Regions from separate parts of the Paenibacillus sp. 102 genome, predicted to be linked through region 1. Evidence: riboswitches for the same ligand, from Rfam matches in the RefSeq annotation. Region 1 holds a riboswitch; the other holds the start of a gene.
What was found. Region 1 has a riboswitch for S-adenosylmethionine ahead of AAIE21_RS21655 (MetQ/NlpA family ABC transporter substrate-binding protein). Riboswitches for the same ligand answer to the same signal wherever they lie in the genome.

Region 1 (10,812 bases):
AAGCGGTAAAATTGTACCATTTACACGCCCTACCATATTCTCTGGTACAAGCTGAATCATAAGCGTTCCAACAATAATGTTAACACAAGCTAAACAAATTCCCGTTCCAAATCGCATCAAACTAGTAATCCAAAATGATGTAGACAGTCCTTCCACAAGAAATGACATAGCCAATACAATCATACCAAACACAAACATTTTTTTCGGATTTACTTTTGAGGCAAAAACTGCCGCAACGACGCCTCCGATTAACATACCTATTCCATCAGCTGCTGCTAAATATTGAACTGCCTCCTTTTCCATTCCTAATCGTTCAATAACAAGAAATATTTCTAATGGATTTGTTAATCCTACTGCTAACCCCATAATTGCGAAAGTAATTGTAATCATACATAAATTTTTTGTTTGAAGGACATACCTCCATCCCTCTTTTATATCATTCCATAATGAAATACTCTCCGTTTTCTCTTTTTCTATCCATCTTGGTAAAAATGAAAGTATAATAGCCGATAACACAAACAATCCAATTAAGCTATATAGTGAAATAAACAGCCCAAGCTGTGTATAAACAATCGATCCTACAACTGGCCCAAAAATCATAAATAACGACTGTAGTGTTTGATTTACTGCAATGGCGTTTGCAACATGTTTCTCTTCTACATAGCGTTTAAATATCCGTGAAGATGAAGGCTGAGAAAATTGTCCAACAATCGCTGAAACAAGCGTAGCAAAAAATATAGCCTGCCAATAATCAATCTTTAACAAGAAAACAATCCCTATAATAGATAACATACTTAGCATATCTCCTGCTACCATCGTTCTCTTCGGATTCCAGCGATCTGCTAGCGCACCACCAATGAATGAAAAAATAAAAATAGGCGCGTATTCCATAACAGATAATAATGAAACTGAGACGGGATCATTATTTGTTCGCTCCATAACGAAATACAAAAGTGCCATATTTCGAATCCAAATTGCAAATTGCTGTAAAATATCAGAAGTCATAACAAGCATAAATGCTCGATTTTTGAATAAATCTTTCATTTTATTCCCCCTTTTTTAAACCGACCATTCAGTCTAATTTAATATAAAAGAAAAGGTGCTGATTTAAGATTCAGCTGCCATTCCTTGTAACAGTACATCAATTGCCTTCTTGTAAATGCGCTTCATTTCTGTAGAGTCTAATTCATAGTAAAGTACCCCAAGCCCAGATAATAAACCATTCACAATATACATAAGATCACGGATATCCCCTTGGCGGAATTCTCCGGATTCTATGCCTTCTTCAATTAATTTCTCAAAAACACCATATGACGCTCTTGCTAAAACAAGCATTTCATCTAGAATCTCTTTACCTACAACCTGACTCATAGAAAACTCTTCCACTGCACTAAAGATAGGCTGTTGTATATCTTCCACATGGTACTCTGCAAGCCCGTATAATTTTTCGGTACTTGTATGATACTGCTTTTCTTTTTCATTCCACTTTTCAAGCCAATCATACGTATGTTGTTTTACTACAAATAAAAATAATTCTTCCTTGCTTTTAAAATGATAATAAATACTACCTTTACTACGCTTTGTAATTTCACAAATATCTTCCATAGATGTTGCTGCGTATCCTTTTTGTGAAAATAGTTCTTCTGCTTGGTACGCTATTTCTTTTTTTATCTCTTCTGCACTTTTTCTCATGTTCACACCTCATCAAACCGACCGTTCAGTCTAATATTAACAAATATAAAACCTCTTTTACAAGAGGAAATATTCCTTATTTAGGAAAAAATATTTTCAAACCATGTTCGAAGTGTGTAAATAGCTCCAAACTTAAATCCAAGTTTGACAATAAACACGCCACCTGCAACAAATAAAAATAATGCTACCTTCCCTTTATTTTTAACCTTTGCCTGCTTCTCCATCTTCATTCCCCTTATAACATCATATATTCCTTATTTATCAATACATTAAACTTATAAACTCTTAAACAAACGTTTGTTTAGCTGGTTTTATGCGGGTTCAATCCAACTAATCAAACGTTTGTTTAAAAAGAAATACGCCCGTAAAGAGCGCCTTTCTTTTTAATCTCCGCCTCCACCACCTCCGCAGCTACCACCATCACCGCCCGAAGAACCACTATCGCCCCAAAAAGAACTTCCACAATCATTTGAGTTATCAGACCCAGCAAAAAAAACTGGTGTAGAAGCAGTAGTTGTCGTACTATCACCATTACCTGTTTTATAAAGATTTATTTTTCGTTTATTTCTTCTAATTGATTTAACAATCAACCCAATGAAAACTAAAAATAATAATGCCGCTATTACAAAACCCATATAAGCCCCTCCTTTATTCTTCTAATAATTGTAATACTCGTTCTATCTTCTCTAAGGAAATAAATCGTGACTCGCGCAGTATCTCTTTCCCTTCATGAAATAATAAGACGGTCGGCCCTGTAAATACTAAATACTCCGCTGAAATTTTTTTCATATCCTGCAGTGAAATTACAATATTTTCTACACCTTGGTATTGTTCTAATAAGCGGTTTACTTTCTCTAACATAACATCACAAACACCACAATTTTCCGTTTTGATGAATAAAAGCACTACATCTTTTGCTTTAATATATGCTACTAATTCTTCTATCGTTTGAAATTTTCTCATGTTATTCTATCCCTCTTAGCGTAATTTACGAAATACTTGATTTTGATACATACGAAATGCCGAATTTCCTTTTATCTTTCGTTTCTCCATTAACTGTTGAAAGCGAAGGGTTTTTGCTGTTAACTCCTCTTTTAGTTTCGCTCGTTCTGTTTCAGAATAACAACAAGCGATTAAATCTTCTATTTTCAATATATCCTTCTGTAATTCCATTTCTACTGGAATCATTCTAGCATTTTTCAAAATTTTGTAGCTCATTCTAAGATCCGGGGGTACCATCGAAAGGTCTTCTAATTGTAGCGGTTTTCCCTTACCAGGAATATCATCAAGATCACCATTATTGATTGCTTGACGAATTTTTTCTTCAGCGATACTTAAAAAAACATCCACTTCGTCCCCTCCCTTACATATTTTTACTATTATTTTACATGAAAAGTTTGTATGATACCATAATATGGTGTGTGAAAAATGAACTTCAAAAAATACAAAATGCGGTACCTCTTATAATAGAGCCACCGCATTCTATCAATCTTTCTTTAATTTTCTAGCAATCCCATTTCCTAAAGATTGTAAGCCTTGAACAAGAATAATTAAGATAAATACCGTTGCATACATAACTTCTGGTTCATATCGCAAATGACCAAATCGATATGCTAAATCGCCTAGTCCACCTGCTCCTACAAGTCCAGCCATTGCTGTTGCACCTATTAGTCCAATCGTTGCGATCGTTAAACCAAGCACAAGAGATGGGCGCGCTTCTCTAACCATAACGTGCCAAATAATTTTTACAGTAGAAACTCCCATCGCTTGATATGCTTCAATTACACCGCGATCCACTTCTAGTAAAGCTGTTTCCATTAAACGTGCAATATAAGGAGCTGTAAATACAACAAGCGGTACAATTACACCTTTCACACCAATTGAAGTTCCCATAAGGAGCTTTGTAAACGGCAGAATGAAGAATAATAGAATAATAAATGGAATAGAACGAATGACGTTAATAATTGTATTCAAAACAGGATATACAATTTTATTCTCTAGTTGACCACCAGGCCTTGTTAAAACGAGTGTGACGCCAAGTGGCAATGCAATAATGACTGATATAAGTAGTGAAATGGATGTCATTTGAAATGTTTGAATCGTCGCTTCCCATATCATCTTACTCCATTCATCCCAAAAGGACTTGCTTCCCATACTCTTCCTTACCTCCTTCTACAATAATTCCTTGTTCTTTTAAAAATGTTAACGCCCTATGTACTTCGTGTTTTTCCCCTTGCATATGAACGACGAGTTTACCGTACGCTTCATATTTTAGTTGTGTAATGTTCCCCGATAAAATATTAGGATATACTTGAAATCGTTTTGTAGCAACAGCCAATGCTGGTTCTCCTGAAGAGTTCCCGATAAACGAGAGCGTTACAATCTCCCCTGTGTTTTTTAGTTCTTTTTGTAATTCTTCCGGGATTTTGGCTGCAAAAGCACTGTTTACAAATTTTTTCGTTGTTGCATGTTGTGGGTTTGAAAAAATATTTTTCACTGTACCACTTTCTACTATAGCTCCCTGCTCCATCACAGCAACGTGATCACATATACGCTGAATTACATTCATTTCATGTGTAATGAGCAAAATCGTAATCCCAATTTTCTCATTAACTTCTAATAACAAATCTAAAATCGACTCCGTTGTTTCTGGATCCAACGCGCTTGTAGCTTCATCACTTAGCAACACTTCTGGTTCATGCGATAACGCACGTGCAATCGCAACACGCTGTTTTTGTCCACCAGAAAGCTCGCTTGGATACGCATCTTTTCTATCAAACAAATCAACAATACGTAAATACTTTTCTACTCTTTTTTCAATTTCCGTTTTTGAAATCCCAGCTAAGCGTAAAGGTAATGCAATATTTTCATAAACATTGACTGTTTTCAATAAGTTAAATCCTTGAAAAATCATCCCAATTTTTTGTCTCGCCTGCGCTAATCCTTTTGTAGATAAGGTTGTTAAATCTTTCTCATTTACAATTATATTTCCTGTTGTTGGTTTTTCTAATAAGTTTACACAGCGGATTAATGTACTTTTACCTGCCCCACTATATCCAATGATTCCAAACACTTCTCCTTTTTCTATTTTAAGAGAAGTTGGTTTCAGAGCTTCTATCTTACCTTTTTTTGTTGTAAATACTTTAGAAACATTCTTCAATTCAATCATGATAATCAGCTCCTACCAAGACGGCAAAACAGAACCATCGAATTTTTTCTCGATAAACTCTTTTACTTCTTTAGACTGATACGCTTTCTTTAATTTTTTTACAACTTCGTCATCCTTATTTTCCGTACGAACAACTACCCAGTTCACATATGGTGAATCTTTCCCTTCACGGAAAATAGAATCTTTAGCTGGACTTAGTTTTGCACCTAATGCAAAGTTTGTATTAATCGCAGCGGCTTTCACTTCCCCTAATTGCGTTGGTAATTGTGATGCCTCTAACTCAATAATTTTTAAATTCTTCGGATTCTCAATGACATCTTTTGCAGTTGCTTTCTCTGTTGCTTTTGGATCAACTTTTAAAACGCCTGCTTTTTCAAATAATTTTAACGCTCGAAGTTCATTCGTTGGGTCATTTGGTACAGCAATGGCATCTCCATCTTTTAACTCTTTTACATCCTTCAAATTTTTAGAATATATCCCCATTGGAAACGTTACTGTTGAAAATACTTCTGTCAATTTCATATTGCGCTCCGCTTTAAATACATCTAAATAGGATTTCGTTTGATAGCTATTCACGTCAATGCTGTTTTCATCTAACGATACATTGGGCGCTACATAATCATTAAATACCTGTAAATCAACTTGTAATCCATCTTTTGCCGCTACTTCTTTTACTTTTTCAAAAATTTGTTCATGCGGTCCACCGGTCACACCTACTTTAACTTTTTTCTCATCTAGTGCTTTTGCTTCCTTTTCTGAATCAGCACTACATGCGCCTAATAATAATACCGTTCCACTTACAATACTTAACAATAACTTTTTCATATACAATTCCCCCTCATATATATCTGTTCTTAAACAAAAAACACCTCTCAAATAAGAGAGGTGTCAAATAGACAAAAATAAGCTCCTCTCTTATCTTCCAAAACGAAAATCGTTTTGCAGGAATTAGCACCTTAGCTTATGGTTCATAAGCTCGGTTGCTGGGCATCATAGGGCCAGTCCCTCCGCCACTCTGGATAAGAGTATTCGTATTAAATTTTGCAAAAGTTATGGTACTAATAGTAAATCTTACAAAAAATTTTGTCAATAACATTTTTCTGAATATACTGCGCATTATTGTTCAACTTATTTTGACACTCTCTAGAAATAACGAGCAATAATTATGTACAAAGTATACTCATTATTACTATACTAGATAACAGCGCATACAAGAAAAGAGGTTACATTTTATGCACGAAACACATGCTATACAAACCCTACTCCTATCTCAAATAGAAAAACTAGCTCAATCCTTTCATTACGATTTTTTATATGAGGTTGAACAGCAAAAAACGCTTTGTCAAATTCTGTTAAGAGATGATAACGGCTCAATTGTAGCAACACCACTCAGTTTTCATATGCTGATAAATGAAGTTGCTGGGAAAGGCGAACTTATTTTTTATCATGAACATGGTGAATTTCATCGACAAAAATTTGATATTTATAGGGAAGACAGCATTGTTAAGTTGCTATTGTTCATTCAAGAACGTTTACAAATAAATCAGTAAAGACAATGAACGCAGCTACGAAACGTAGCTGCGTTCATACTTATATCCATTTTAAATTTCCGCCATCTAAGTCGTGGTTATGAAAACAAAAGAAGTTCTCCTCTCATTTTCTCCTTCTGTTTTCACATGGCATGTGGCTAAAAAAGACACTGACCACTTCTATCCATGAACAGATGCTCTCTCCCACCTAAAAGGAATGGTTTATCTTAGTCTTTCAATGCGTATTTATATAGTTACGCTCCAAAATAAATTTCCCTCTTACCTTTTCGTAACATTCATTTCCTCTAGATTCCAAACGCGTGTCACCCAAGACTCATAAAAAGAAGGCTCGTGAGAAACGAGTAAAACTGTTCCTTGATAATTTTGCAACGCTTCTCCTAACGCTTCTTTCGCATACACATCTAAATGATTCGTTGGCTCATCTAAAATCAAAATATTACTCCGCATTAACATAAGTTCGCATAACCGTACTTTTGTTTGTTCTCCTCCACTTAAACAGCAAAGAGGCTGGCGTATATGTTCTTCCTTTAAACCACATCTTGCTAAAGATTGTCGAATTTCTTTTTGCGTCATATCCGGGCGTCCTGACCAGACTTGCTCAAGTGGCGTAATTTCTTCCGCAAATTCTTCTTGAGCAAAATATGCAGGGTGTACTCGTTCTCCGATACTTACTGTTCCACTTAATGGTTTTAATTGCCCCAGTAATGTTTTTAACATTGTTGTTTTTCCAATTCCGTTATGACCAACAATTGCAATCTTTTCGCCTCTTTTTACTTGTAAATTAAGATCTGTAACTAATAATGGTTCCTCATAACCGATTTGAATCTGCTGTGCTTGTAATATACGGCTTACAGGCTCAGTGTGAACTTTAAAATGAAAACGCGGCCTTTGTGCATCGTTAGGTTTTCCTAGCTTTTTCATTTTCTCCAATACCTTTTCGCGGCTTTTTGCCTGCTTTGCTTTTCGAATCTTATTTTTTTGAATAAAACTCTCTAAATTTGCAATTTCCTTTTGCTGCCTTGTATAGGCTACTTGTAATTGATCCTTCTGCAATTGATAGCTTTCTAAAAACCTTTCATAATTCCCCGTATAGCGCTTAATCGTCTGTCCCTCTAAATGATAAATAACATTCGTAATATGGTTTAAAAACGATTCATCATGTGAAACGACAATATAAGCATGCTCATACGTTTGTAAATACGCCCTTAGCCAATCGATATGAACCGTATCTAAATAATTTGTTGGCTCATCCAGCAATAAAATGTGTGGCTTCTCTAAAAGAAGCTTCCCAAGTAATAATTTTGTACGCTGGCCACCACTTAATTTTGAAACATCTTTTTTCATTCCTAAATCTAATAACCCTAAACCAGCTGCTATTTCTTCTATTTTTGTATGAACTTGATAAAAGTCTGAACCTTCTAGTACATTTTGTAATTTTCCATATTGCACTAATAATTTCTCCACATCTGTTTCCATTGCCATCTTTTCAGCAATAGCCATCATTTTACGTTCAATCATATACAGATAAGAAAATGCACTTTGCAAATATTCCTCAATTGTGGTTCCTTCTTGTAAATCAATATGTTGTTCTAAAAAACCCACCTTCACATGTGGAAACCATTCAATTGTCCCTCCGTCAGGCAAAACTTCTCCTGTTAAAAGACGAAGCAACGTTGACTTCCCTGCACCATTGCTTCCAATAAGCCCAGCATGCTCACCTTGTAATAATCGAAAACAAGCATTATATAAAATGGTTTTATCTCCATAGGTATGCGTAAGATTTTCTACTGTTAATATACTCATTTTTGTTCTCTCCTTTTTTTATAACTAACAAGCCAAATAGAGAGAACAGCAAAATAAAGATCTTATTTAATTGTGTATACATGAAAAATGGGTAAGGTGAACACACCTTACCCATTACAATTCATTATTGTAAAAAAGGATTAAGGCTCTTTACCTGCTGTCTTCAATTTGGCTTAAACTTTAAAAATGGGCAGACTTCTCCCATATCAAGCTAAAACCATTTGAAGAACAGTTGATAAAGTCATCTTATCCTTTCACTCCTTTATAAATCATTATCATCCTATAATAAGCATGTACCATGCTCTTATATTTTATTCATTATCAATCTGTTTGTTCCTCTTTTTCTTTAAAAATTTCTTTCAAACCAAAAATCCTCTTAACAGTCATTATACTAAAAACTGTTAAGAGGATTTTACTACTTTCGCATATAAGGAGCCAATATTCCTAAAATCTCCGCTTTGTCTTCTTTTAACTCAAGGGATGTCAACATATCCATCGTGCGCGGACGTGGTAAGTTAACATTCACTTCGCCTACAATCGTAGCTGGCCTTTGTGACATAATGAATACACGATCAGATAATAGAATTGCTTCATCCAAATCATGCGTTACCATCACAATCGTTTGCTGCTCTTGATGCCATGAATCTAAAAGCCAACGATGCACTTCCATTTTTGTAAAGGCATCTAGCTTACCAAATGGTTCATCAAGTAACATAATCGGCTTTTCGCATAAATAGGTACGTAGGAAACTGATACGCTGGCGCATGCCCCCAGATAATGCGTCTGGATAATGATTTGCGTATTCTGCTAAACCAAACTGCCTCAATGCTTCCATTCCTTCTGCAAGTCGCTCTTTCTTTGCTTTCCCATCAATTTCTAGCGGGAGGACAATATTTTGCAATGCGGAGCGCCATGGCAGCAACAGGTCTTGCTGCGGCATGTAACTTACAATATCTTGTTTTTGAACAAGGGTATCGTTGTAGATTACCTCACCACTATTCGCCTCTTCAACACTTGCAATCAGATTTAATAAAGTGCTTTTCCCACAACCACTCGGACCTACAAATGAAACAAACTCACCTTCTTGTATAGAAGCACTAATTTTTTCTAGTACATTTTTCCCATCAAATGCTTTCACAACATCTTTTATTTGTAATCCGTTCATTTTTCACTTGGAAGGAATTCATTTGTAAATGCATCTTTTACATCGATTTTCTTTTTAATAACTTTGTTATCATGCAAGAAATTCATGTAATTCGTCCAAATTTCTTCCTTCTGTACTCCCCATGCTTTCGCATCATCTTGATACTTCGTACTTAGCCACTTTTGGCTCTCTTGTACTAGCTCTTTATTAATATCTGGTACATTTTCAATTAAAATATCAGCCGCTTCTTTTGGCTCTTTAATTGCAAAATTATATCCTTCTGTTGTTGCATTCATGAATTTTTTCACAAAGTCTTTATCATTTTTCGTATGTTTTTCACTTGTAATAATGACCGGGCTATAAAAATCTAATGCCGGATCTAAATCTTTTACCATAATTGTATTTAATTCTTTTCCTTGGCGTTTTGCTTCGATACCGTCCCAACCATAATAAATCCATTCAAAATCTGCATCGCGTCCAATCGATTTAAAGAAGTCTGTTTGTCCAAGAACAATCTTTTCTACTTTACTAAAATCAGCTTGATGTTTATCCATAATTGTTTTTAGCGTCGCTTCTTCTGCTGGTGCACCCCAACCGCCGTAGCGCTTACCTTCAAAATCTTTTGGAGAAGTAATATTGTCTTTTTTCAGCGATGCAAAGGCAGATGTATTATGTTGAATAATTGCTCCAATTGAAACTACCGGGATTCCTTCAACACGAGCTGATGTTACGTTTTCTTGATAACTTACACCGAAATCCGCTTTTCCTGATGCAATCATTTGCTCTGCTGATACGTTATCACCTGGCTGAATGATTTCTACATCTAACCCTTGCTTTTTATAGTAATCTTTCGTCTTTGCTACGTATAAACCAGTATGGTTTGTATTTGGAAACCAGTCTAAAACAACTTTTACTTTCTTTTGTTTATCTACGCTCTCTTCTTTTTTCGCTGCATTACAGCCAACAACACTAGCTGCAAGTATTGCAGCTAGCATAACTTTGAAGCCTTTTTTCATTTTTTATCGTCCTTTCTGTATATCCATGGTGCTGTTAGTCTTGCCATAAATTCTACGATAAAATACAAGAGTAATGTCACCATTACGATAATTGCTGCGATTCCAAATACACGAGCTGTTAAAAAGGATTTCGTCGCACGCGTAAGCATGACGCCTAATCCTTCGCTCGCACCAAGCCATTCTCCAATAATCGCTCCCATCACGCTATATGTAACGGCAATTTTCAGCCCAGAGAAAAAGTATGGGAGCACTGCTGGAAATTTTACCTTTTGGTAGATTTGCCATTTGGTTGCGCGCATTGTTTGTAATAACTTAAGCATGTTTTTATCTACTGTTTGAAAACCTTCTAAAATACTGAGAGCAATTGGAAAGAAACAAACAAGAATAACGACCATCACCTTTGGAAGCATCCCATATCCAAACCAAATAATAAATAAA
Region 2 (10,812 bases), on a different contig from region 1:
CTGTATACATCGTATTCGTAACACCATGCTTTGTTTGCCTCGCAATAGAACCACCGACAATATTCACACCATATTGCTGTGCCCAATCTGAAAGAAGTTGCTTTGTTTGAATCCCACCCCCATCTGCAATTTCCGGCAATCTCTCTAAATCATAACCAGTCGTCCAAAGTTCTGGTAATACGATAACGTCCGGTTTTCCTTGCATCGCCTCTTTTATTTTTTTCTTTGTATTTTCAATATTTGTTTTTACATTACCAAAAGCAATATCCATTTGAATACATGCGACTTTCACTTTATCCACCCCATCTTCAATTATTTGTTCTTTACAAAAACTTAGAAAGGTTATATCATTTGTCACTAGAATTGTAACAACTTTCAAAAGAGGTGGAAAGTATGAAAGATTTTCAACCTTCCGAGATTGTAACATCATTACCAACGCAATTTTTCGCTTCACTTGTTGCAAAAGTTAACAAAGTCGTCGAAGCAGGGCACGATGTTATCAATCTAGGTCAAGGCAATCCAGATCAACCAACACCGCCGCATATCGTAACAGCTTTACAACGTGCAGCAGAAAAAGCAGTTCATCACAAATACCCGCCATTTCGCGGACATGAAAGCTTAAAAAAAGCCGTTGCGACATTCTATGAACGTGAATACGGAGTCAAAATAAACCCTAAAACAGAAGTCGCTATTTTATTTGGTGGTAAAGCCGGTCTGGTTGAATTGCCGCTTTGTTTTACAAACCCTGGTGACACAATACTTGTACCTGATCCAGGATACCCTGACTATTTATCAGGCGTCGCTTTAGCGAAAGCAAAGTTTGAGACGATGCCATTGTTAGCAGAAAATGATTTTTTACCGGATTACACTAAAATCAATGATTCTATTGCCAAACAAGCTAAATTGATGTTTTTAAATTATCCTAATAATCCAACTGGTGCTATTGCATCAAAAGAATTTTTTGAAGAAACAATATCATTTGCAAATGAAAATGATATTTTAGTAGTTCACGACTTCGCTTATGGAGCAATTGGCTTTGATAGTAACAAACCAACTAGCTTCTTACAAGTAAACGGCGCAAAAGATGTTGGCATTGAAATTTATACACTATCAAAAACATTTAATATGGCTGGTTGGCGTATTGCCTTTGCAATCGGTAACGAAAGTGTCATTGAAACAATCAATTTATTGCAAGATCATATGTATGTCAGCATTTTTGGCGCTGTACAAGAGGCGGCTTGTGAGGCACTATTAAGTTCACAATCTTGTGTAAATGAACTTGTTGAACGCTATGAATCACGGAGAAATGCACTCATTACAGCGTGTCGTTCAATCGGCTGGGATGTTGTCGCACCGAAGGGATCATTTTTCGCATGGCTTCCTGTTCCTAATGAGTATACATCAGAACAATTTACTGCCTTATTGTTAGAACAAGCACATGTAGCAGTTGCACCTGGAGTCGGATTCGGCGAACATGGCGAAGGCTACGTTCGTATTGGATTATTACATACAGAAGAGCGATTACAAGAAGCTGTTCAACGAATCCAGAAATTAAAAATTTTCAAAAAACCATTGACATCATAAAAAAACTCTGTCAAAATTCAGATATCGAAAAAATTTAAACATTTCTAAATACTTCTTATCAAGAGCAGGTGGAGGGACGAGCCCGACGAAACCCGGCAACCGATCTACAATTGTAGGCACGGTGCTAATTCTCGCAGCATTATGCTGACAGATAAGGAGCTGGTTGTAAAAAAACCTCTCCTTAGCTGAGAGGTTTTTTTATTTAACTAGGAGGTTATGAAAATGAGCGGAATAACAGCAACCTATTTAATCCATGATGATTCTCATAATTTAAACCAAAAGGCAGAGCAAATTGCTCTCGGTTTGACAATTGGTTCATGGACTCATTTACCACACTTATTACAAGAACAATTAAAACAACATAAAGGCAACGTCATTCATGTCGAAAAGTTAGAAGAACAAGAACATGTAAATACGTACCTTGGAAAAAAAGTAACACGTGGACTCATTAAAATTCATTATCCATCACTAAATTTCAGCCCTGATTTACCAGCCATTTTAACAACAACATTTGGCAAATTATCATTAGATGGCGAAGTTAAACTGATTGATTTAACATTTTCAGATGACTTAAAAAAACATTTCCCTGGCCCTAAATTTGGTATTGAGGGCATTCGAAATCTCTTACATATTCACGATCGTCCACTTCTAATGAGCATTTTCAAAGGAATGATTGGACGTAATATCGGATATTTAAAAACTCAACTACGTGATCAAGCAATTGGCGGTGTAGATATTGTAAAAGATGATGAGATCTTATTTGAAAACTCATTAACGCCACTTACGAAACGAATTCATGCTGGAAAAGAAGTATTACAGTCTGTATACGAAACATATGGCCATAAGACTTTATATGCAGTGAATTTAACGGGACGTACTTATGATTTAAAAGAAAATGCAAAACGAGCAATCGAATACGGTGCGGATATCCTACTTTTTAATGTCTTTGCGTACGGATTAGATGTACTACAATCACTTGCAGAGGATAAAGATATTTCTATTCCTATCATGGCTCATCCTGCCGTTAGCGGTGCTTATGCATCATCGAAATTATATGGGGTTTCTTCACCATTATTACTTGGAAAATTGCTTCGTTATGCTGGTGCCGACTTCTCTTTATTCCCATCACCATACGGCAGTGTTGCATTAGAAAAAAAAGAAGCCCTTCTTATTACAGAGGCACTAACAAAAGAAGATCCCGCTTTAAAAAGAAGCTTCCCTGTTCCATCAGCTGGCATTCACCCTGGTTTTGTTCCATTTACCCTTCGCGACTTTGGTAAAAATGTTGTCATTAATGCAGGTGGTGGTATTCATGGTCATCCGAGCGGAGCACAAGGTGGGGGAAAAGCATTTCGAGCAGCAATTGATGCCACTTTGCAAGGAACACCATTGCATGAAGCAGGTAACACTGATTTACATGCTGCACTGCAATTATGGGGAAATCCATCTCACGAGGTGAAACTATGAGTCTTCAAATTTTTTGTGACTTTGATGGTACAATTACGAACAATGATAATATCGTTGCCATTATGGAGAAATTCGCTCCACCAGAAGCCGAAACGATTAAACAAAAGATTCTATCACAAGAAATTTCCATTCAAGAAGGTGTAGGGGAATTATTTTCCCTTATACCTACAAGTTTACAAGATGATATCACTACTTTTATAAAAGAAACAGCGGTAATTCGGACTGGATTTCAAGAGTTTGCACAGTTTGTCCAAACAAATAATCAGATTTCACTTCACATTGTATCAGGCGGAATGGACTTTTTTGTCTATCCTCTTCTAGAAGGAATCATTAGTCCTGAGCACATTTATTGTAATACGACTGATTTTTCCGGCGAAACAATTAGGGTAAACTGGCCTCACCCATGCGATGAACATTGTAAGAATCAATGTGGTCTCTGTAAATCAACACTGATTCAGCAATTAAGTTCAAACGGTGATTTCAATATTGTGATTGGAGATTCGATTACAGATTTACAAGCAGCAAAACTTGCTGATAAAGTATTCGCTCGTGATTTTCTCATTACAAAATGCCAAGAACATCAAATTTCCTATACAGCATTTGAAACGTTTTATGACATACAGACAGAAGTTACGCAATTGTTGGAGGTGATAAAATGAAACAACTTTTTCGTCAATGGGAGGAATTGAGTAAATTAAAAAAAGAATTAACAGAAAGAAACTGGTTTCCTGCTACAAGTGGAAACATTTCAATAAAAGTGAGTAACACTCCAATGACCTTTCTCATTACAGCAAGCGGAAGAGATAAATCAAAAACAACACCTGATGATTTTCTATTAGTTGATCATACTGGAAAGGCTGTTTTAGAAACCGATTTACGCCCTTCAGCAGAAACATTGCTACACACTCATATTTACAATCATACAGAAGCTAGATGTGTTTTACATGTTCATACAATTGATAACAATGTAATTACAAACGTATACGACAAAGAAGTTTCATTTTCTAATCAAGAAATTATTAAAGCTCTTAATATATGGGAAGAAGGAGCCTCTATCCAAATTCCAATTATTGAAAATCATGCTCATATCCCAACATTAGGAGAAGATTTCCGGAAACATATTCATGATGATGCTGGAGCTATACTAATTCGCAACCACGGTATTACTGTTTGGGGAAAAGATAGCTTTGATACAAAGAAAAGATTAGAAGCATATGAATTTTTATTCCAATTTCATATAAAACTATTATCAATTCAAGGAGGCGTTTCACATGGCGCAAATTCGTATTCATGAAATAAATACCCGCATTGAAAATGAAGTGGAAGTGGAGCAATTTTTACAAGGAGAAGGCGTTTTATATGAGAAATGGGATATTTCAAAACTTCCTGCTCATTTAGAAGAAAACTACTCCTTAACTGATGAAGACAAAAAAGAAATTTTAACAGTATTCTCTAAAGAAATTGCTGATGTTTCAGAACGTCGAGGTTATAAAGCACATGATGTTATTTCTCTTTCAAAGGCAACACCTAACCTCGATGAGTTATTAATTAACTTTAAACAAAAGCATCATCATACTGACGATGAAGTTCGTTTTATTGTCAGTGGGCATGGCATCTTTGCCATCCAAGACAAAGATGGTCGCTTCTTCGATGTTGAACTTGAACCTGGTGATCTAATCTCTGTACCTGAAAATGCAAGACATTATTTCACATTACAAGATGATCGCCAAGTTGTAGCCATTCGTATTTTTGTTACAACGGAAGGCTGGGTTCCCATTTATTAAGGTAGTTAGTTGAATAAAAGGAATTGGACCCCCTTTTCCTTCCTTTTATTCACTCTACATATATACATCCTCCTATGGAACAGGCTTATTTCAAAATATGAAATAAGCCTGCTTTTTTATTTTCTCCCACCTCGTATATTCATTATCCAGAATGAACGACCCCTCATTTTTCCGTTTTCCACTTTATCAAGTATATTTATCAATAATTTTTGAACATTTTTTGAACTTTTTCTGAAAATTCTGTTTAAATTGTGTTATAATACAAATAATAGAAAATGTATCGAAAAAACTGCAAAAGAGGGGGAAAAACATGAATTTAATTATAGCACTTATACTTGGGGTTACTTGTGGAGCTATTCCAGCTATTCTTGGGGCAATTATGGAGGAATTAGAAATTGGTATGTTAGGTTTTGTCGCATCTTCTGTAAGCGCTTTACTTTTTGGTTTGTACGGTGCTATTCCTGTCGCTATTCTCTTTTCATTTTATATATTACGTCATGCTCGCACAAAGCAATTCAGTCGAAACCATATGGCCAAAATTATTCCATTTCCAATTGAACGCTCTCGTCGTGCTTCAAGCTTATAATCCCATTATTATATCCTCAAAATATATCTACTTTCATACAGCCTGCCTTTGTCAAAATGAGCGTCCAATTTTCCCAAAAAAATATTTTAAACAAAATAAAAAAGTCCTCAAACAAGGACTTTTTTATTTATTGTCTTCCAAAAATTGAAATAGTTCTTGTAAATGAAGAGCATCTTCTCTGTAGCTAACAGATACATAACATACACTATCAATTTCAGCATGCATATATAGGTCGATACCTTCACGGTCATATTTTAAAGCTAAATAAAATTCCATTTCTTCTAGCATTTTCTTTGATGTTCGAATAACATAATGCCCTTTCTCATCACGTCCATATTCAAATGTTGGCTCAAAATCATACTTTTGTTTAAACGCTGCTTTTTGTTTATCATTAATCGACATACAAGTTGTACGCTGCACAGCATCAATCATTCCATCAAATTTTTCTAAATTCATCATATTACCCCCTTATGTATTTTTTATATAATACTTGTGTTCCACTGTCTTCCTCTCCTGCTTCTATTAGTTGTTCATATAAGTCTTTTGCGAGAGTTAAACCTGGTACAGGTAATTCTAACTTTTCAGCCTCATCTAATGCAATCTTCATGTCCTTCATAAAGTGTTTTACATAAAACCCTGGCGCAAAGTCTTCCTTTAGCATACGCGGAGCTAAATTACTTAATGACCAACTACCAGCTGCTCCAGTTGAAATACTTTTTAATACTTTATCTGGATCTAACCCCGCTTTCTTTGCATACGCTACCGCTTCACAAACTCCTATCATATTAGAAGCGATCGCAATTTGATTACACATTTTTGTATGCTGTCCACTGCCTGCTGGTCCTTGTAGCTGAATGTTTTCCCCTAGTTTTTCAAATAAAGGTAAACATGCTTCATATACTTCTTCTTCTCCACCAATCATAATAGCAAGTCTACCTTCTTTTGCACCAATATCTCCTCCTGATACTGGCGCATCTAGCGTATGTACATTCTTTATTTTTCCACCTTCATATATACGTTTTGCTAACGTCGGTGTAGATGTCGTAAAATCAATTGCAATTGTCCCCTCACTTGCATGTTCTAGAATTCCCTCTGTTCCAAAATAAATTTCTTCCACATCATGCGGATATCCTAACATTGTCATAACAACATCTACATTTTTCACCAAGTCTTTTGGTGAATCACACCAATGTGCTCCTTCTCTTAACAAAGAACTTGCTTTTTCTTTCGTACGGTTATAAACATATACTGTATAACCACCTTGTAATAAATGATGTACCATACTTTTCCCCATAACACCTGTACCTATAAAACCAATTGATGAAATTACTTGTTTCATCCACTCATCCCCTTTTTTCTAATAAGTCACTTACCATTTTTCGAAATTCCTTATTGAAATCATCATTTATGCTATTTTGCACATTTGAGAATAAAACAACAAATGTTCCTTTATCTTTATTAAAATTATTAAATGTATTCCAACCAGCTACTACACCATGGTTATGGAAATAATCAGGATAGATATAAAAACTAAATGCATACTTTTTTTCTGATGAAGGTATAAACATTGCTTGTATACTTTGCTGTGAAAGAAGTTTTCCCTTTATAATTGCTTCATCTAATTTCTTCATATCCCCAACTGTAGTATACATCTCACCGCAGCCATATAGCCAGTTCATTGCTAATTTTGGAGCTGGTACAAGTATATTATTTTCCTTTTTGTACCCTTTCGTGAAATGTCTCTCTCCTGGCGCCATATTCCCCATGCCTGACTCATGCATACCCGCTCGCGCAAATATATTTTCCTTTACATATTCTCCTAAAGGCTTCTTAGATATATTTTCTATAATATAAGCAAGCACCATATAATTATAGTCAGTATATTTCCAACCAGTACCGGGTGGAAAAACTACTTGTTGGTTTCCAATCCAAGTAACCAAAGCCAAGCGGGATGTAGCATTCACTTTTCCTTTTCCCTTTCCCTTCCCTGGTAAGCCAGAAGTGTGTGTGAGAAGGTGGTATAATGTAATATTTTTATCTGCGGGGAATGAAGGTATATATTTATTTACATTATCCTGAATATTTACTTTTCCCTGCTCTTGCAACTGTAAAATAGACGTTGCCACAACAGTCTTAGTAATTGAACCGATGCGATATTTTGTTTGCGGTGTATTTTTAATTTTACTTTGAACATCTGCATATCCATATCCTTTGTTCAGCACTACATGATCTTTATCTGTTACAAGAACGGTTCCATTAAAGTCTTTATCAATTAAATATTGGTCTAACTTTTGTGCCACACTAGCATAATCAATTGGTGGTCGCTTCTTTTCTTCCACATTATCCTGTAATTCAGATTTAACAGAAGGGATTACCTTTGATGTTGGCATTTCTTGCTTCTCCGGCGTATACAAAAAATAGTACACAATTCCGCATACTACAAAGCAACTCAAGACCATCATAATCAATCTTTTTAGCATGTAAAAACCTCCGCAGTTACTTCATTATAAATGGTCCCCCCTCTTTCTATTATCAGACAACAAAAAAAAATCGCAACACTTTGTTGCGAAAAAGTTACATTTTTTCTTTCCTATATAAACGTACTTGGTTTTTTCCATTTTTTTTCGCTTCATATAAAGCAATATCTGCTCGCTGCATCAATTCCTCTTTTGTAATTCCTTGCTCATATAAAGCAACTCCAAAACTTGCGGTTAATTTCGAAATGCTAGAGAATTGTTTCGTTTCAACAAAAAAACGTAGCGATTCAGCAACTTGGAAGGCCTCTTTTTCCGTTGTATTTACTACTAATATAATAAATTTCTCTCCACCCCACCGTGCGAAAATATGCTGAGATGCTAGTTTAGATTTCATAAGTTCGGCTAACTGAATTAATGCTAAATCGCCAAAATCATGACCATATGTGTCATTCACTTTTTTAAAATCGTCTATATCAAAAAGAATAAGTGCCATTGTTTGATTTATGCGCTCTTCGTTTTTCCATTTTTCTTCCAATAGTTGTTGGAACTTCAAGCGATTGTATATTTCTGTTAAAGAGTCAATTGCAGCAAGCTGTTCTTGCTCTTGATATAACCCATCTAATTCCGTAATATCTGTACACTTAACAATAAACCTAGACAAATCTTCTGGTACAGATACAGCACGTAATAAAAAAACAAACTCTTCGCCTTCATAATTATACATTTTAATTTTTCTGGATTGCTCTAAAGAATCATCAAGCCAGGTAATATCGTAATTTGTTGTGTAATATCCATGCTCTTCAACAAAGTGTTCCGCAAATATCATATGATTCTCATGATATGAAAGTAAATTTTCATATCCAAAAAAACTCAAAAAGTTCGTATTACAGTCGACGATCTCATCATCTTCTACAATGAATAATAAATCATTTTGAAAATCAAACACCATTTGAAGAAGCTCTTGTTGAATAGTTACTTGCTGCAATAGTGATAATTGATAGAGACTTTTGTTTATCTCCTCTAGCAGACCCTGTGGTGTAACAGGAGCCATCACAATATTTCGTACTCCTATTGTAAGCAAATCTACAAATTTTGAAGTCACTGGCTGATCCCAAATAACAATAAAAGAACTCATTGAATTATATATGTGCTTTATATACTCTACTTGTGTACCATTCGACACATAAATGATTACAACTTGTGGTCGCACTTTTTCAAATAACATTTTTCCCTCTTCAAAACTATTTGCTACAAACATACATTTTGGATGTATATTGTCAATCGTATATTGGTGATTACACCCTTCTTCTATATAAAGTACATTTACATGGAGATCCTGTAATACATTTTGAAAAACTGTATTCTCTAATAAAAAATGTAGTATGTTCACCACTAGTCTTCACTCACTTCATATAGCCTGTTCTACTGAATTCTTCACTATCCTTTTCTATAAGGGACCGTTATCAAAAGAACCCGATTGGTGAGGGCTGAGCATCAGCAGGAACGAGAAACTCTCCCACTGATAGGAGCTTCACTTTACATATTTCTTTCTTAATCTGCGAATCATCTTTTTATTGTATGACTACATGGATGATAGCGATTGTACGAATGTCCCCTTTTTATTCTATTCTCAACAACTTGACAATTAAAATAAAGATATTATATTCTTTTACAGTGATAACTTACAAAATGTAAGTGTTTTTTTACATATGGTATTTTTTATAAATCCGCATAAAACTTGGAGGTATATTATGACACAGCAAGATTTTTTTACTGTTTTATATGAACGAACATCTAATCGTGCATTCAATCCTGAAAAGGAAATTTCAAAAGAAGAATTACAAGAAATTTTAAAAGCTGCTGGCCAAGCACCGTCAGCTTGGAACTTACAACATTGGAAGTTTCTTGTTTTCCAAGGTAAAGATGTACAAAGCCGTTTACATCCAATCGCTTATAATCAACAACAAATTCTTGATGCCTCTGCAGTAGTCGCTATTTTAGGTGACCTAGAAGCAAATAAAAACATTGATCCTGTATATGGGCCAATCGTAGAGCGAGGATTTATGAAGGAAGAAGCAAAAGAACGTTTGGCACAAAATATTGAATCTGCATATACGCGTGAACAATATCCACGAGATGCAGCCCTTTCTAATGCATCCCTAGCCGCAATGCAACTTATGCTTGCAGCTAAGGCAACTGGTTGGGATACTTGCGCAATCGGTGGCTTTAATCCACAAGCACTAATGAATGAATTTAATGTTTCTTCTCGCTATGTACCAATTATGTTAATTACAATTGGGGAATCTACATTAAAAGGACACCCAGCACCACGTATGGATGTTGAACAAGTAACTGAATGGGCAAAATGAAAAGTCCCATAATAGCATAAAAACCGAAGGGAGTTTCCCTTCGGTTTTTATGTCATTTCTTTGTAATATTCCAACATATATAAATAGCAATTCACTTCTCTTCCACCTCCAAAAACGCAGTATTTTGTCGAATTTTGTTATACATTGAAATATAAGGGGTGTTTTTTTGTTACAATTGTGATACAATGGTAACAAATAGATAACAAGAGAGGGATTTTCATTGAATTCATATGGAAGCTTTATTGCATTTTTAAGCTATACCGTAACTGTGCTGCTTCTATACTTTATTGGAGATGCCACAAATATTACAATGCTACAATTTCCAAAAGAAAAAGCACTACAGCTAGAAGAAGGACTACATATCTCACAATCTATCGTACCATTACTGTTAGCTCTTCCCGTGTATGCGATCGTTTTATATAAAAGTAAAAAAGTGTAAAGGATACCTCGTTATAAATGAAGGTGTCTTTTTCTATATATCCGGTTATTCGTGAATAGTTAAACCTCTCCTAAAGATTCTTGTTGATTCAAAGATGAGGAATACA

Region 2: it holds a riboswitch for S-adenosylmethionine, as region 1 does, so the genes downstream of both, mtnW (2,3-diketo-5-methylthiopentyl-1-phosphate enolase) here and AAIE21_RS21655 (MetQ/NlpA family ABC transporter substrate-binding protein) in region 1, are expected to answer to the same signal.

The regions. Positions count from the first base shown of each region.
Region 1 covers NZ_JBCGHT010000013.1:33,785-44,596, reverse strand. Annotated here, with positions in the region: gene AAIE21_RS21695 (MFS transporter) at 1-1,044, opposite strand, end outside; gene AAIE21_RS21690 (TetR/AcrR family transcriptional regulator) at 1,108-1,692, opposite strand; gene AAIE21_RS21685 (histidine kinase) at 1,773-1,916, opposite strand; gene AAIE21_RS21680 (hypothetical protein) at 2,076-2,327, opposite strand; gene AAIE21_RS21675 (thioredoxin family protein) at 2,341-2,655, opposite strand; gene AAIE21_RS21670 (DnaJ family domain-containing protein) at 2,671-3,042, opposite strand; gene AAIE21_RS21665 (methionine ABC transporter permease) at 3,178-3,846, opposite strand; gene AAIE21_RS21660 (methionine ABC transporter ATP-binding protein) at 3,821-4,861, opposite strand; gene AAIE21_RS21655 (MetQ/NlpA family ABC transporter substrate-binding protein) at 4,874-5,686, opposite strand; SAM riboswitch class I at 5,774-5,887, opposite strand; gene AAIE21_RS21650 (hypothetical protein) at 6,094-6,411, shown strand; gene AAIE21_RS21645 (ABC-F family ATP-binding cassette domain-containing protein) at 6,670-8,214, opposite strand; gene AAIE21_RS21640 (ABC transporter ATP-binding protein) at 8,630-9,379, opposite strand; gene AAIE21_RS21635 (ABC transporter substrate-binding protein) at 9,376-10,374, opposite strand; gene AAIE21_RS21630 (ABC transporter permease) at 10,371-10,812, opposite strand, start outside.
Region 2 covers NZ_JBCGHT010000001.1:550,547-561,358, forward strand. Annotated here, with positions in the region: gene AAIE21_RS02845 (carbon-nitrogen family hydrolase) at 1-379, opposite strand, end outside; gene AAIE21_RS02850 (pyridoxal phosphate-dependent aminotransferase) at 394-1,584, shown strand; SAM riboswitch class I at 1,637-1,742, shown strand; gene mtnW (2,3-diketo-5-methylthiopentyl-1-phosphate enolase) at 1,807-3,051, shown strand; gene AAIE21_RS02860 (2-hydroxy-3-keto-5-methylthiopentenyl-1-phosphate phosphatase) at 3,048-3,710, shown strand; gene AAIE21_RS02865 (methylthioribulose 1-phosphate dehydratase) at 3,707-4,345, shown strand; gene AAIE21_RS02870 (cupin domain-containing protein) at 4,323-4,835, shown strand; gene AAIE21_RS02875 (hypothetical protein) at 5,146-5,421, shown strand; gene AAIE21_RS02880 (DUF3909 family protein) at 5,545-5,877, opposite strand; gene AAIE21_RS02885 (NAD(P)-dependent oxidoreductase) at 5,882-6,760, opposite strand; gene AAIE21_RS02890 (serine hydrolase domain-containing protein) at 6,765-7,901, opposite strand; gene AAIE21_RS02895 (GGDEF domain-containing protein) at 7,996-9,288, opposite strand; gene AAIE21_RS02900 (nitroreductase family protein) at 9,650-10,267, shown strand; gene AAIE21_RS02905 (hypothetical protein) at 10,488-10,706, shown strand.